Regions from separate parts of the Polymorphospora sp. NPDC051019 genome, predicted to be linked through region 3. Evidence: predicted binding sites of a transcription regulator. Region 3 holds the regulator's gene; each other region holds the start of a gene.
What was found. The regulator HrcA, encoded in region 3, represses chaperone genes, less so after heat shock. The targets are predictions, from matches to a motif close to GGTTNGCACNCTCNNNNNGAGNGTGCNAACC.

Region 1 (5,228 bases), on a different contig from region 3:
GCCGGGTCGAGTTGCACCACCTGCCGACCGGCACGGTCGCGGCGCACGAGCACACCACGGAGTCGATCGCCCGCCAGGTCGGGCGGGCCGAGGACACCGCCCGGGACATCATGGCGGCCGAGAAGGTGGTGGCCGACGGCGGCGACGCCGACGAGGCGTTCCCCACCAACCCGGGCACGTTGTGCACCTGGTGCGACTACCGCCGGCACTGCCCGGCCGGCGCCGACGCACCGGTCAAGGAGCAGTGGGCCGCCGTCGAGCGCCTGCTGACCCCCGACGCCTGACCGGGTGCCTCAGGCGGCCGCCCCGAGCCGGGCGGCCCGGGCCATCGCGGCCTGGTAGATCGGACCCTCGACGTAACGGCGCGGGATCGCGCTCAGCGCCAGCCGCAGGCCGCGCACCGAAAGGTCGGCCGACAGGTCGGTGGTCGGCAGGCCGAGCCCGCCGTACAGCCGGCGGGCCCACGCGGGAAGCAGCCCGATCGCGGTCCCGGCGAGCCCGAGGTATGCCCACCGGGGCGGCCCCAGCTCGACCGCCAACCGCAGCGGCAGACCCATCTTCCACGGCAGCGGCGGCATCGGCGGGGCGGTGAGGAACACCATCGTCTCGGCACTGTCCCTGGTCAGGCGCAGTTCGGGGCGTACCTGCCGGTAGTAGTCGGCGACCTGTGCGGCGGTGCCGGGCACGGTCGCCGGGTCGAGGCCGACGAGTTCGGCGGCGAGCAGCTGTTCGGTGTAGTAGGCGTCGACGTCGTCGTCGGTCAGCGCGGCACCGGCCCGGCGTGCCGTGGTCACGAACGACTCGACCTCGGTCACGTGCACCCAGCGCAGCAGGTCGGGTTCGTCGATCCGGAAGGTCTCCCCGGTGGCCGGGTCGACCGCCCGCATCCGGGCGTGCAGGCCGCGCAGCCGCCGGCCGGCGTCCCGCGCCTGCGTGCTGCTGCCGTAGACGACGGTGGCGACGTAGGTGGCGGTGCGGACCAGCCGCCCCCAGGGGTCGCTCTGGTAACTCGAGTTCTGGGCGACCCCGGCCACCGCCCGGGGGTGCAGCGCCTGGAGGTAGAGCGAACGCAGCCCGGCGACGAGCAGCACCGGCTCCTGGTGTACCCGCCAGGTCACCGAACCCGGACCGAACAGGCCGAGGTCGTCGTCGCTGGGATCGGTGGCAGCCATGCGACCAAGACTGCCACGGCCGCGCCGACGCGGTGAACCGTCGGACCCCGTCGCATCGTGTAGAACGTCGAAGGGTCACGTCGTATCCGCCCCCCAGGAGGCGTCCGTGTTCGATGAGTTCATGGGCCTGCCGGCCCACCCGTTGCTCGTGCACGCGGCCGTGGTCTTCGTGCCGCTGCTGGCCGTCGTCGGGATCGTCTACGGGTTCGTGCCGAGGGCACGCACCCGCATCGGTTGGGCGGCCGTGCTGCTGGCCGTGGCCGCACCGGTGTCGGCGCTGTTCTCGAAGATCTCCGGCGAGGCGCTGGAGGAACGCCTGATCACGGCGGGCTACGGCCAGGAGATCCTCGACAAGGTCAACGAGCACCAGGCGTACGGCGACCTGACCTTCTGGTTCTCGCTGGCGCTGGCGATCGCGATCGGGGCGCTGGTGTTCCTCACCACCCGCGGCGAGCGTGGGCCCCACGTGCCGGCATGGGTGCCCACCGTGCTCGCGGTGCTGGTCACGATCTTCGGTGTGGTGACGATGATCTACGTCTACCTGACCGGGGAGACCGGTGCGCAGGCGGTCTGGAGCGGCGTCGTCTGACGGCTCAGAACAGCACCCGTGAGCAGAGCAGACAGATGACGATGACCAGTACGGCGCCGCCGACCATCGCGATGCCGTAGGTGAGCGTGCGGGCGCCGCGCTCGTCGGCGTCGATCGAATCCTGGTCCTGCGACGGGAGCTGGCGTGGTGCCATCGGGTTGACGACGGTGGGTGGCCGCCAGCCGGTCGTGGCCGGGGTGGTCGGCGGCGGCCCCTGGTAGCCGGGCGTCCCGGGGGCGGCCGGCGCGGCGGGCCGTGGGGCCGGCTGGCCCGGTTCGAGGTCGGCGGGGCGGCGCCAGTACTCGTGGTCGGTCGGGTCACCGCTGGGCGTCGTCACGCCGACTGACGCTACCAACCGGTCGCCGTCGGGACCCGCTGACGTTCGGTGTGCCGGCCCGTGGCTGGGTACGCTTTCTGCCGTGGACAGATCGGCACGTATGGCGGACGGGGCGGCGGCGACCGAGCCGGCGCGGGTACGGATCGACGCCGACGACCGGACGGTCGAGTTCGGCGAGGACGAGCTGGTGGTGTTGCCGGAGCAGACCGCGGACGACACCGACCGGGGCTGGGGCGAGCGGCCCGGATCGAACGACGACCGGCTGCTGGCCGAGCGCCCGCCGCACTACTGGGACTGAGCCGGCCAGGGGCCGGTCGATATCGGGACTGAGTCGGCCAGGGGCCGGTCGATATCGGGACTGAGCCGGGCCGGATCCGGTCGATCAGGGTGGCACGACGACCCCGAAGCGGGTCGTCTCGGGCATACCGAGCGTGCGGTTCGCCTGGTCCGGAGTGAGCGCCAGGTAGAGGGCGGTGGCGCCGTCGACCGCCACGACGTCGAGCACGAGCGCCCCGGTGGCCAGCCGGAGCGGTTCCGGCGCCGGCTGTGCCCCGGCGCCGGCCGGTAGCGCCAGCAGGTCGATCCGGCTGCCGGGGCGTACGACGGCGAGAGCGGCGGGTTCGGCGGGCCGTACCGGTACCCCGACCGATCCGGCGGGCACCGCGAGCCGGCCCGGTGGGGCGTCCGGGGCGGGGAAAGACCCGCCGGATGGTGGTCCGGTCGGGTCTGCCGCGATCGGGGGGCCGCAGGCGGCCGTGCGGTCGGGGTCGGCCCGCGCGGTCAACACCGCGGCGGCCAGCGCCAGCAGGACGGCGACCAGGGCGGCCCGCAGCACGCTGGCCGGACGGGGCCGGCCTGGCCAGCGGACCGGTGTGAGCGCGCCGTCGGCGTCGCCGGACCGGGTGCGACGGAACATCGGGGTGCCTCCCTCCGACCGGCTTCGACGGCTGGCGGTGGGGGACCGTGGGCCGCCGGTCGGCAGGGACGCTAGACGCCGACGGCCCGGTCCCGTTGGACCGAGCCGTCCGCCTGTGGACGACGGGGCTTCCTGTGGACAACCCCCGTCGGCCGGGTCGATCTGTTATGCCCGAGCCGGCGGGTGCCGCTTCGGCCGAGCCGCTACGTGGCGGCCTTGCCGGCCGACGACGAGCCGCCGGAAGAGGAGCTGGAGCCGCTGGAGGCGGTGCCGCTCGACGCCGGCTTCTCCTTCGACCCGGAGCCGGCCGAGTCCTTGCCGCCGGAGCCGTTCGACCCGGAGCCCGAGGAACCGGACGACTCCGCCTTGGCCGGCTTGCCGCTGGTGGCCGACTCCGACGAGCCGGACCGGGAGTCGGTGCGGTAGAACCCGGAACCCTTGAAGACGATGCCCACCGAGTTGAAGAGCTTGCGCAGCCGCCCCTCACAGGCCGGGCACTCGGTCAGCGGCTCGTCGGCGAACGACTGCACCGCCTCGAGCTGGTGGCCGCACGCGGTGCAGGCGTACTGGTACGTGGGCACTGTCTCCTCCGGATCATGATCATCGGTTGGCACTCGACGCGTTCGAGTGCCAATGGTGCGCTATCCGCACCGGATTCGTCCAGCGGGAGTGTGGGGCGCGACACTCAGCCGGCCGGGAGCCGCCGTACGCCGCTGGGAGTGATCACCGCGTGGACCGGACGGTCGTGCTCCTCGGCCGGTACGGCGTCCAGCAGTTCGCCGTCGTGCAGCAGCGCCACGGTCAGGGTCGCCGGGGCGACGCGGGCGAGCGCGCGGTCGTACGAGCCGCCGCCGCGGCCCAGCCGGAGCCCCCGCCGGTCCACCGCCACCGCCGGCACCACCACCAGGTCCGCGGCGCCGACGGCGGCCGGCCCGAGGCGCGGCCCGGCCGGCTCGCGCAATCCGCGCCCGGCGGCCACCAGCGGCTCCGAACCGGCGTACTCCGCCCAGTCGAGGTCGAGATCCGGGCACAGCACCGGCAGCAGCAGCCTCGACCCCGGCGCGCCACCGGCGGCGAGCATCGCCAGCAGGGCTTCCGGCAGGTCGGGTCCGCCGGGCTCGGAACCGACCGGCACGTAGGCGGTCACCGTCCGTGGCCGATGCCGCCGTACCAGGTCGGCCAGGCCAGCCTGCACGCGGCCGGCGGCGGCCGATCGGAGCGCCGCCGGCAGTGACCGACGGCGGGCCAGGACGTTGATACGGATGTCCGTCTTGTGGCGGCGCGCCGCGTTCGCTCCATTCGACAAATCCGACATCGACCGCTCCTGCAACAGGCCGTAACTGAAAGGTCCGTCTGTGTCAGCATCGCACCAACGGGTGCGGAACCTCCGGGGGGAAGAGTGACGCTGCGTGGACGGTTGACGACCGCCTTCCTCGCGGTCGTCCTCGGTCCCGTGCTGCTCGGCGCCGTCTTCGTCGGTACGACCGTCGCCGCGGTGAGCTACGAACGTACCGTCGACCGGCTGGACACCGCCGCCGCCACCGTACGCACCTCGGTCAGCGCCCTCTGCCAGCAGATGCACGCCGCGGCCGACGCGGTGGCCGTACCCGCCGACCCGGCCCGCCGGGCCGGCACCGCGAGCCAACTGGTCGCCCGCGGGCTGGTCTCGGCGGTCCTGATCAGCGACGCCGACGGCCGCGCCGCCTTCGCCACCGCCGGCAACCCACCCCAGCCGTGGGCCGACTGCGCCGCGCAGACCGCCCCGGACGCCGACTACGAGGCGATCGCCGTACGCGTCGAGATGCGCGCCGAGAGCGGCGCCCTGATCGGCGAGGTGGTCGTCACCCAGGTCCTCGACCACGCCTTCCTCTCCCGGCTGGCCGCCGCGACCGGCACCGGCGTCACCCTCCTGCCGGGCGTCGCGGCCCCGACCGTACGGCACACCACCGAGCCGGCGACCGGCGTCGACGCGGTCCTCGACGCGGCGGCACGCGCCGAGGGCGACGCCATCGCCGAGACCGGCACCGGCCGGTACGTCCGCCGGATCAACCCGTCACCGGGCCAGCCGCTGCCGCTGGCGCTCTCCGTGCCCCGGGGGCAGCCGCAGGGCCTCTACGTGGTGCTGATCGGCGCGGTCCTGGCCGCCGGGTTCGCCGCCGTCGTCGCCGCCTGGTGGCTGGCCCGCTCGACCACCCGGCCGCTCGCCGAACTGGC
Region 2 (5,228 bases), on a different contig from region 3:
CTCGCCCTTGGCCAGGGCGATGGCCAGTTCGGCGGCGGCGTCCGCCTCCTGCTTGATCGCCTTGTAGACGGTCATGCACTGGTCGCCGGCGAGGATGTTCTGGAGCCCCTGCACGGTGGCGTCCTGGCCGGTGACCGGGACCTTGCCGTTGAGGTTGTTCTTCTTCAGCACCGAGATGACCGCGTTGCCGAGGCCGTCGTTGGCGGCGAGCACGCCGTCGATCTTGCCGCCGGTCGAGGTCAGCATCTGTTCGAAGATCGTGCCGGCCTGGGTGTTGTTCCACTCCGGGACGGACTGGTCCGGGCCCTTGGTGTATTCCTTCGAGTCGTACTTGGGGTCGAGGACCGAGTCGTAGCCGTTCTTGAACAGGGTCGCGTTGTTGTCGGTGGGGGAGCCGTTGAGTTCGGCCACCACCGGGTTCTGGGCGCCCTTGTCGGCGAGGCACTTCACCAGGCCCTCGCCCTGCTGCTTGCCGACCACCTCGTTGTCGAAGCTCACGTAGTACTGCGCGGAGCCGCCCAGGGTCAGCCGGTCGTAGTCGATCGTCGCGACGCCCTGCGACTTGGCCTTGTCCAGCACCGCCTTGCCGGTTCCGGAGTCGAGGTTGACGATCATCAGCACGGTCGCGCCGTTGGTGATCATCTGGTCGGCGATGGTCTGGAAGGCGGCCTTGTCGCCCTGGGCGTTCTGGATGTCGTGCGCGATTCCGGCCGCGTCGAACGCCGCCGCCAGGAACTTGCGGTCCGCGGTCTCCCAGCGGGCCGAGGAGGCGCTGTCCGGCAGGATCACGCCGATCTTCGGCGTCGCGCCGCCGGGGCCGGTGTCTTCGCCGTCGCCGCACGCGGCGACCCCGCCGACGGTCAGCAGGCCCACGGCGGTCAGGGAGAGGATCCCTCTGCGCATTGCACGGGTCCTTTCGGAGGGTGAGCCCCGGACGAGGGGCAGGGTGGGGTTCGGACCGGGGGTGCGAAACCGGTCATAATGTTTTGTTGTGTCCGGCAACGTATTAGGTGCGGCGTGGGTCACACAAGAGTGCCGAGGCGGCGAGTTTGTTGTCGGCGATAACAATTCAGCAACGTCACCGAATTCGGCGGTCGCGGTCCTGGTCAGGCGGTTGCGATGGCGGCGAGGGTCGCGTCGGTCAGGCTGATCAGGTCACCCGGGGCGATCTCGATCTGCAGGCCCCGCCGGCCGCCGGAGACGAACACCGTCGACCACCGCGGCGCCGAGACGTCCAACACGATCGGTAGCCGGGTCCGCTGGCCGAGCGGGGAGATGCCGCCGGTGACGTAGCCGGTCGCGCGCTCGGCGGCCGCCGGCTCGGCCATCGCGCCCCGCTTGCCGCCGGCCGCGGCCGCCAGCGCCTTGAGGTCCAGCGAGCCGGTCACCGGCACCACGCCGACGGTGAGCCGGCCGTCCACAGTGGCCACCAGGGTCTTGAACACCCGCTCCGGCGCCACCCCGAGTGCCGCGGCGGCGGCCAGGCCGTACGACGGCGCGGCCGGATCGACCCGGTAGGGGTGCGCGGTGAACGGCACCTTCCGTCTGGCCAGCAGTGCCGTCGCCGGGGTGCCCTTGCCCGCCATGGTCGCGACCCTACCGCCGCCCCGGCCGGTCGGCAGCGCAACGCCCGAGGGCCGGCTTCACCCCACTGTGGACGGCCGGCTCAGGCGACCGGCCGGCACAGGACGACGGTCGGTGCGCCGGCGACCCGGGTCAGCACGAGGGAGGTCGCCGCCGGGCCGGCGAGGCGCAGGTCACGGCGCAGCCGTTCCGGGTCGAGGGCCGAGCCCCGCTTGAGGATCTCGACCCGCCCGACGCCCCGGTCACGCAGCAGCGCCCGCAGTTTCTTGAGCGAGAAGGGCAGCACGTCGGTGATCTCGAAGCAGCGGCCGTACGGCGTGACCCGGCCCTGGTCGGTGTAGACGTAGGCGATCGACGGGTCGGCGAGCACGCCGTCCACGGTGGCGGCGAACTCGGCCACCAGGTGGGCGCGCACCACGGCGCCGTCCGGGTCGTGGAGGTGGCCGCGCGGGGCACCGACCGGCGCGGCGATGTCGCCCGGCCCGGTGAGTTCGGTCACGGCGGGAACCGGGGACGCGCCGGCCGGTGCGGTGCGCAGCAGGGTGGCCCGGCGCGGCGTCGCCGCGAGCGGTCCACACCAGAACGCCGCCTCGACCACCTCACGATCGACGCTGACCCACTCGGCCTCGGCGCCCTCGGGTACGAGCGCGTGGTCGACGCCGGGGGCGACCTTGACCACGGTTGCCGGGACCCGGCGGGTCAGTTCGGCGACGAAGTCCCACGGCGGGGAGTAGGCGGTCGGGTCGAAGACCCGCCGGCCGGTGCCGGAGCGGCGGGCCGGGTCGCAGAACACGGCGTCGACGGTCGACACGTCGAACCGGGTGGCGTCGCCGCACGTGACGGTGAACCGGTCGGCCACGCCGGCGGCCACCGCGTTCGCGGCGGCCATCGCCGCGGTCAGCGGGTCGGCCTCGACGCCGTACACCCGGATGCCGGCCCGGGCGGCGGCGATCGCGTCGGCGCCGAGGCCGCACCCGAGGTCGGCCAGGGTCCGTACGCCGGCGGCGGCCAGCCGCGCGGCCCGCCGGTCGGCGACCACGGCGCGGGTGGCCTGCTCCAGGCCGGCCCGGGTGAAGAACATCCCGGCGGCGACCGGGCCGAACTTGGTGGCGGCCCGCCGCCGCAGGTCGGTCTGGGTGAGCGCGGCGGCGGCGAGGTCGGCGGGTACGCCCCGGGTCCGCAGCGCGGCGGCGGCGGCCAGCGGGTCGCCGCCGGGCAGTCCGGCGGCCGCGGCGAGCGCGGTCTCCCCGGCCGGGGTACGCAGGGCGTCGAGCACGGCGAGTTCCACCGGCCCATTGTGTCGGGCCGGTCGGCGCCGGTGCCGGCTACGTCATCCGGCGGGTCGGGTTGGCACTCTCCTTGACGGAGTGCTAGCGGCGGCCTAATCTGCGATTAGCACTCTCGACAAGAGTGTGCCAGCGATCCGGCCCCGGCCGGTGGCTGGACAACGCCAGGCGGACCGGCACCCGCGACGACGGACCGCCCGGTGGCATGAGGCAGATTGACGCCGGTTGGGCGATCGACCGGCTACGAAACCAGATACCCCAGGAGGGTATGCCCGTGACTACCGCGACCAAGGTTGCGATCAAGCCGCTCGAGGACCGGATCCTGGTCCAGGCGAACGAGGCTGAGACCACCACCGCTTCCGGCCTCGTGATCCCCGACACCGCCAAGGAAAAGCCGCAGGAGGGCACCGTCCTCGCCGTCGGCCCCGGCCGCATCGACGAGAAGGGCAACCGGATCCCGGTTGACGTCCAGGTCGGTGACACCGTCGTCTACTCGAAGTACGGCGGCACCGAGATCAAGTACGCCGGCGAGGAGTACCTGGTGCTCTCCGCCCGCGACGTCCTCGCGGTCATCGAGAAGTAACCAACTGATCCGTGACGCAGCCCCGGACCGGCTCGCCGGGCCGGGGCTGCGTCGCTTCGAGAGGAACATAGATGGCGAAGATCCTGAGCTTCTCGGACGACGCCCGACACCTGCTCGAACACGGTGTCAACACCCTCGCGGACACGGTCCGGGTCACCCTCGGTCCGCGCGGGCGCAACGTCGTCCTGGACAAGAAATTCGGCGCTCCCACGATCACCAACGACGGTGTCACCATCGCCAAGGAGATCGAGCTCACCAACCCGTACGAGAACCTCGGCGCGCAGCTCGTCAAGGAGGTGGCGACGAAGACCAACGACGTCGCCGGTGACGGGACCACCACCGCGACCGTGCTCGCCCAGGCGATGGTGCGCGAGGGCCTGCGCAACGTGGCGGCCGGCGCCAACCCCTCCGGCCTCAAGCGGGGCATCGAGGCCGCGGTCGAGAAGATCTCCGCGGCGCTGCTCGAGAAGGCCGTCGAGGTCGACAGCCGGGCCGCGATCGCCCACGTGGCGACCATCTCGGCGCAGGACGCCACGATCGGTGACCTGATCGCCGAGGCGATGGAGAAGGTCGGCCGCGACGGTGTCATCACCGTCGAGGAAGGCTCCACCCTGGCCACCGAGCTGGAGGTCACCGAGGGCCTGCAGTTCGACAAGGGCTTCATCTCTCCGCACTTCGTCACCGACTCCGAGGCGCAGGAGGCGGTGCTCGACGACCCGTACATCCTGATCACCACGCAGAAGATCTCCGCGATCGAGGAGCTGCTGCCGCTGCTGGAGAAGGTCCTCCAGACCAGCAAGCCGCTGCTGATCATCGCCGAGGACGTCGACGGCCAGGCGCTGTCGACCCTGGTGGTCAACTCGATCCGCAAGACCGTCAAGGTCACCGCGGTGAAGGCACCCGGGTTCGGCGACCGCCGCAAGGCGATGCTCCAGGACATGGCGATCCTCACCGGTGCCGAACTGGTCGCGCCCGAGCTCGGCTACAAGCTCGACGCGGTCGGCCTGGAGTCGCTGGGCACCGCCCGGCGGGTCGTGGTCGACAAGGACAACACCACCGTCGTCGACGGTGGCGGACGGCCGAACGAGGTCGCCGACCGGGTCGCCCAGATCCGCAAGGAGATCGAGGCCTCCGACTCCGACTGGGACAAGGAGAAGCTGTCCGAGCGGCTGGCGAAGCTGTCCGGCGGCATCGCGGTCATCAAGGCCGGCGCGGCCACCGAGGTCGAGATGAAGGAGCGCAAGCACCGCATCGAAGACGCGATCGCCGCCACCCGCGCCGCCGTCGAGGAGGGCACCGTACCCGGTGGTGGCGCCGCGCTGGCGCAGATCACCTCGGTGCTCGACGGCGACCTCGGCCTCACCGGCGACGAGAAGGTCGGTGTCAGCATCGTCCGCAAGGCGCTGGTCGAGCCGCTGCGCTGGATCGCCCAGAACGCCGGCTTCGACGGCTACGTCGTCGTGCAGAAGGTCGCCGAGAGCAGCTGGGGCACCGGCCTCAACGCCGCCAGCGGCGAGTACGTCGACCTGGCCAAGGCCGGCATCATCGACCCGGTGAAGGTGACCCGCAACGCGGTCGCCAACGCCGCCTCGATCGCCGCGCTGCTGCTCACCACGGAGAGCCTGGTCGTGGAGAAGCCGGCCGAGCCGGAGCCGGCCGCGGGCGGCCACGGCCACTCGCACGGCCACGGACACGGCCACCAGCACGGCCCGGGCTTCTGAGTCCCGGCGTCGACGCACGCGGATCGGGGCGCCCACCGTACGGTGCCCTCCTCG
Region 3 (5,228 bases):
TGGGCGGCGGGGTGCGCCGGGAGACGTACGCCGACAGCGTGCTGGCCGAGCTGGACCTCGCCGCCCGGGTGCTCGGCGACAACCCGCCGCCCCGGGTCGACACCGTCTTCGTCGGCGGCGGCACCCCCACCCTGCTGCCCGCCGACGACCTGGCCCGGATCCTGGAGCGGATCGACGCCACCTGGGGCCTCGCGCCGGACGCCGAGGTCACCACCGAGGCCAACCCGGAGTCGGTGACCCCGGAGTCGCTCAAGACGCTGCGGGCCGCCGGCTACACCCGGATCTCGCTGGGCATGCAGTCGGCCGCCCCCGGCGTGCTCGCGGTGCTCGACCGCCGGCACACCGCCGGCCGGGCCACCGCCGCCGCCGCCGAGGCCCGCGACGCCGGCTTCGACCACGTCAACCTCGACCTGATCTACGGCACACCGGGGGAGAGCGGCGACGACTTCGCCGCGTCGCTGGCGGCCGTGGTGGCCGCCGGGGTCGACCACGTGAGCGCGTACGCGCTGATCGTGGAGGACGGCACCCGGCTGGCCGCCCGGATGGGGCGCGGCGAGCTGCCGTACCCGTCGGACGACGTGGCGGCCGACCGCTACCTGGCCGCCGAGGCCGCCCTCGGCGCGGCCGGGTTCTCCTGGTACGAGGTGTCGAACTGGGCGACGTCGCCGGACGCCCGCTGCCGGCACAACCTGCTCTACTGGACCGGCGGCGACTGGTGGGGGCTCGGACCGGGGGCGCACAGCCACGTCGGCGGGGTGCGCTGGTGGAACGTCAAGCACCCGTCGGCGTACGCGGCCCGGCTGGCCCGCGGTGCCTCGCCCGGTCAGGGACGCGAGATGCTTTCCGGCACCGACCGGCACACCGAGGACGTGATGTTGCGGCTCCGGCTGGCGACCGGCCTGCCGCTGCCGGTGCTCGACGACGCCGGGCGGGTCGCGGCGCGGCGGGCGCTCGCCGACGGGCTGCTGGACGGGGCCGCGTACGACGCCGGCCGGGCGGTGCTGACCCTGCGTGGCCGGCTGCTGGCCGACGCGGTCGTACGCGACCTCCTGCCCTGAGGACGGCCGGCCTCGTCCTGAGGGCAAGGCCGGCACCGAGCGGACGCGGAGGCCGACGGACCCGACTCGACGACGGGCTGGCACGACGACAGGCCCGGCACGCGTGCCGGGCCTGTCGTGGGAGTGCGGGGTTACTTGATCCAGTTCGGCGACATCGGGTACTTGTAGAGCTGCCCCTCGTTGGCCTTCATGCCGCCCAGGATCCCGAAGATGATCTGGATCGCGAAGACGACCACGCTCGGGATGAAGAACAGGCACCAGCTCACGAAGAGCAGCAGGAAGGCGATCCCCGACCAGAGCACCTGGAAGTTGAGCGCGGCCAGCGCGTGCGCGCGCACCGCCGGCGACTGCTGGCCCTTGGCCAGGTATGAGATCAACGGGCCGACGAAGCCCAGCGGGCCGAAGCTGATCAGCGCGCCGACCGCGCCGCCGAAGTGGGCGATCAGCGCCCACGTCTTCTCGTCGCTGTTGGCGTAGCCGGCCGGGGCCGGGCCGCCGCCGTAGTAGCCACCACCCTGGGGCGGGTAGCCACCACCCTGCGGGGGGTAGCCGCCACCCTGGGGCGGGTATCCGCCACCGGGCGGCGGGTAGCCCTGGCCGGGTGGCGGGTAGCCGCCCGCGCCGGAACTGGGCGGCGGGTAGCCGCCCGCGCCGGACGAGGGCGGCGGGTAGCCGCCGGCTCCGGAACCCGGCGGCGGGTAGGCGCCGCCGCCGGAGGCGGGAGCGTCGTACTGCGGGTTGTTCTGCTTCGACAGGTCGGGCGCGCCGTGCTGCTGGCCGCCGGCCGGCGGGAAGCCGGGGGAGGGCGCCTCGCCCGGCACTGAGTAGGACCCGGGCGTCAGAGGAGCCGTGGGGTCCGGCGGAACCGAGCCGGGATTGCCGTCTCCCGGAGGGCGAGGTGGTTCAGTCATGAGGCCACGGTAGGGGGCGGCATCAACCGACGCCACACGACACCCTGGCCACTCCCGGCGGGCCGGGCGCCACTTCTGGACCGGCTCGCCGTTGAGCTGTTGTCACGGCGTGGTGACCCGGTGGCGGACAGGCTGGCCGGCGAACTGGGTTCCGGGGTGGAATTCCGGCCGACTGTCTGGAATACGGCTTTCGTACCTGATATCGATCATCGCCTGGCCAGGGTTGGCGTCGTAGACTGGCACTCATCCCGGTCGAGTGCCAGCATGTCGAGGGTCGGCATGGCGGATGTCATGCGTGCGGCACGGCCCGGCGGTCACCCGCCACGCACCGGGCCGGCACGACCGGGGGCAGGGAGGTGGAGATGGGACTCGACGACCGCAAGCTCGACGTCCTGCGGGCGATTGTCGAGGACTACGTCGCCACGCAGGAGCCGGTCGGCAGCAAGGCGCTGGTCGAGCGGCACCAGCTCGGCGTCTCGCCGGCGACCGTACGCAACGACATGGCGGTGCTGGAGGAAGAGGGCTACATCCGCCAGCCGCACACCAGTGCCGGCCGGGTGCCGACCGACCGGGGCTACCGGCTCTTCGTCGACCGCCTCTCCCGCGTGAAGCCGCTGACCCCGGCCGAGCGGCGGGCCATCGAGCGGTTCCTGGTCGGCGCGGTCGACCTCGACGACGTCGTGCACCGGACCGTACGGCTGCTCGCCCAGCTCACCCGGCAGGTCGCCGTCGTGCAGTACCCGAGCCTGGCCCGTTCGTCGGTCCGCCACCTGGAGCTGGTGCCGATCTCGACCACCCGGCTGATGCTGGTCATGATCGCCGACACCGGCCGGGTCGAGCAGCGGCTGGTCGAGCTGCCCGGTCCGGTGGCCGCCGACGACGTCACCGACCTGCGCCGCCGGGTCAACGAGAAGCTCTGCGGTGAGAAGCTCGCCGACACCCCGCCGCTGGTGCAGGCCCTGGTCGAAGAGGTGCCGCAGACCGTACGTCCGGCGATGACGACGCTGTCGACGGTGCTGCTGGAGACCCTCGTCGAGCGGCACGAGGAGCGCATCGCGCTCGCCGGCACCGCCAACCTGACGCGCGGCGGGCTGCTCGACTTCCAGGGGTCGCTGCGGCCGATCCTCGAGGCGCTTGAAGAGGAGGTCATCCTTCTCAAGCTCATCGGCGAGGTCGAGCCCAGCACCCTGCGGGTCCGGATCGGCGACGAGAACGAGATCGACAACCTGCGGGCCGCCTCCGTGGTCAGCACCGGCTACGGCCCGGGAGCCACCATCGTCGGTGGGCTGGGCGTGCTCGGGCCGACCCGGATGGACTACCCCGGCACCATCGCCACGGTGCGCGCCGTGGCACGCTACGTAGGCGACCTGTTGGCGCAGAACTGAGACCGACGCACGGCGGCGGCGCAGGCTCGGGCGGCGCGGCAGCACCAGCGATCAGGCCGGCAAACGCGAGACCGATATGAGGACACCAGACGCAGTGGCCAAGGACTACTACGGGATTCTCGGCGTCAGCCGGGAAGCCTCTGACGACGAGATCAAGCGGGCCTACCGGAAACTGGCCCGCCAATACCATCCGGACGTCAACCCGGACCCCGAAGCGCACGAGAAGTTCAAGGACATCAACGCGGCGTACGAGGTCCTCTCCGACGACCGGAAGCGGCAGATCGTCGACCTCGGTGGCGACCCGCTCGCCCCGGGCGGAGGCGGGGCCGGCGGTGGCGCCGGGGCCGGCCCGTTCGTGGGCTTCCAGGACATCATGGACGCCTTCTTCGGCGCGGCCGGCGGCACCCGCGGCCCGCGGCCGCGCACCCGGCCGGGTGCCGACGCCATCCTGCGGCTCGAACTCGACCTGGTGGAGACCGCCTTCGGCGTCGAGGCGCCGATCACCGTCGACACCGCCGTGCTCTGCACCACGTGCAGCGGCGCCGGCACGGCCGCCGGCACCCACCTCGCCACCTGCGAGGCGTGCGGCGGCCGGGGCGAGGTGCAGTCGGTGCAGCGGACCTTCCTCGGCCAGGTCGTCTCGGCCCGGCCCTGCACGGCCTGCCAGGGCTACGGCACCGTCATCCCGCACCCGTGCGGCACGTGTGCCGGCGAGGGCCGGGTCCGCACCCGCCGGTCGCTCACCGTCAAGATCCCGGCGGGGGTCGAGGACGGCATGCGGATCCGGCTGGCCCAGCAGGGCGAGGTCGGCCCCGGTGGCGGCACGCCCGGCGACCTCTACGTCGAGATCCACGAGCGGGTCCACGACGTCTACTCCCGCAAGGGCGACGACCTGCACTGCCGGGTCACCGTCCCGATGACGGCGGCGGCGCTGGGCACCCGGCTGACCATCAAGACGCTGGACAGCGAGGAGCCGGTCGACGTCAAGGCCGGCACCCAGCCCGGTTCGACGATGCGGCTGCGGGCGCGGGGCGTACCGCACCTGCGGGGCACCGGCCGTGGCGATCTCTACGTGCATCTCGACGTACGGACCCCGACCAAGCTCGACGCCGAGCAGGAGCGGATGCTGCGCGACTTCGCCAAGACCCGGGGCGAGGAGGTGGCCGAACTCAGCAAGCAGGGCGGCTTCTTCTCCCGGATGCGCGACGCCTTCAACGGGCACGGCTGACGGTCGCCGGCCGGCCCGGTCCGGCTAGCCTGTCCCCGTGTCCGCGCCGCTGTTCCTCGTCGAGGCCCTGCCCACCACCGACCGGCACACCCTCGGCGGCCCCGAGGGGCATCACGCGGCGACCGTCCAGCGCCTGCGGGTCGGCGAGCCGCTGCTGCTCGCCGACGGTCGGGGCGGCACCGCGTCCGCCGAGGTCGTCGCCGTCGGCCGGGGCACCCTGGACGTGCGGGTCACCGACCGGCGCCACGTCGACCGTCCCGACCCCCGGCTCACCGTCGTGCAGGGCATCGCGAAGGGCGACCGGGGCGAACTCGCCGTACAGGCGATGACCGAGGTCGGCGTCGACACGATCGTGCCCTGGGCGGCGGCCCGCTCGGTGGTCCGGTGGCGCGACGGGCGTGGCGCCCGGGCCCGGGACCGCTGGGTCGCGACCGCCCGCGAGGCGGCCAAGCAGGCCCGCCGCCCGTGGTTGCCGGCGGTCGCCGGCGATCCCGACGAGTCCACCGCGGTGGTGGCCCGGCGGCTCGCGGCCGGCGCGGCGGCGTACGTGCTGCACGAGGAGGCCACCGAGCGCCTGTCGACCGTCGACCTGCCGGCGACGGGGGAGATCACGCTGGTGGTCGGCCCCGAGGGGGGTATCGACCGG

Region 1: AB0M79_RS12455 (FmdB family zinc ribbon protein) is a predicted target of HrcA. The motif match lies at 3,620-3,650, and genes of this name have one in related genera.
Region 2: groES (co-chaperone GroES) is a predicted target of HrcA. The motif match lies at 2,930-2,960, and genes of this name have one in related genera.

What each region holds. Positions count from the first base shown of each region.
Region 1 is NZ_JBFBCH010000005.1:246,746-251,973, forward strand. It holds gene AB0M79_RS12425 (PD-(D/E)XK nuclease family protein) at 1-284, shown strand, start outside; gene AB0M79_RS12430 (oxygenase MpaB family protein) at 294-1,172, opposite strand; gene AB0M79_RS12435 (DUF2231 domain-containing protein) at 1,279-1,761, shown strand; gene AB0M79_RS12440 (translation initiation factor 2) at 1,766-2,098, opposite strand; gene AB0M79_RS12445 (hypothetical protein) at 2,199-2,396, shown strand; gene AB0M79_RS12450 (flagellar biosynthesis protein FlgA) at 2,481-3,014, opposite strand; gene AB0M79_RS12455 (FmdB family zinc ribbon protein) at 3,218-3,595, opposite strand; gene AB0M79_RS12460 (5-formyltetrahydrofolate cyclo-ligase) at 3,700-4,329, opposite strand; gene AB0M79_RS12465 (diguanylate cyclase) at 4,414-5,228, shown strand, end outside.
Region 2 is NZ_JBFBCH010000004.1:445,686-450,913, forward strand. It holds gene AB0M79_RS11235 (substrate-binding domain-containing protein) at 1-903, opposite strand, end outside; gene ybaK (Cys-tRNA(Pro) deacylase) at 1,107-1,586, opposite strand; gene AB0M79_RS11245 (methyltransferase domain-containing protein) at 1,667-2,872, opposite strand; gene groES (co-chaperone GroES) at 3,139-3,453, shown strand; gene groL (chaperonin GroEL) at 3,525-5,174, shown strand.
Region 3 is NZ_JBFBCH010000003.1:53,537-58,764, forward strand. It holds gene hemW (radical SAM family heme chaperone HemW) at 1-1,058, shown strand, start outside; gene AB0M79_RS07260 (DUF4870 domain-containing protein) at 1,190-1,879, opposite strand; gene hrcA (heat-inducible transcriptional repressor HrcA) at 2,332-3,354, shown strand; gene dnaJ (molecular chaperone DnaJ) at 3,449-4,582, shown strand; gene AB0M79_RS07275 (16S rRNA (uracil(1498)-N(3))-methyltransferase) at 4,620-5,228, shown strand, end outside.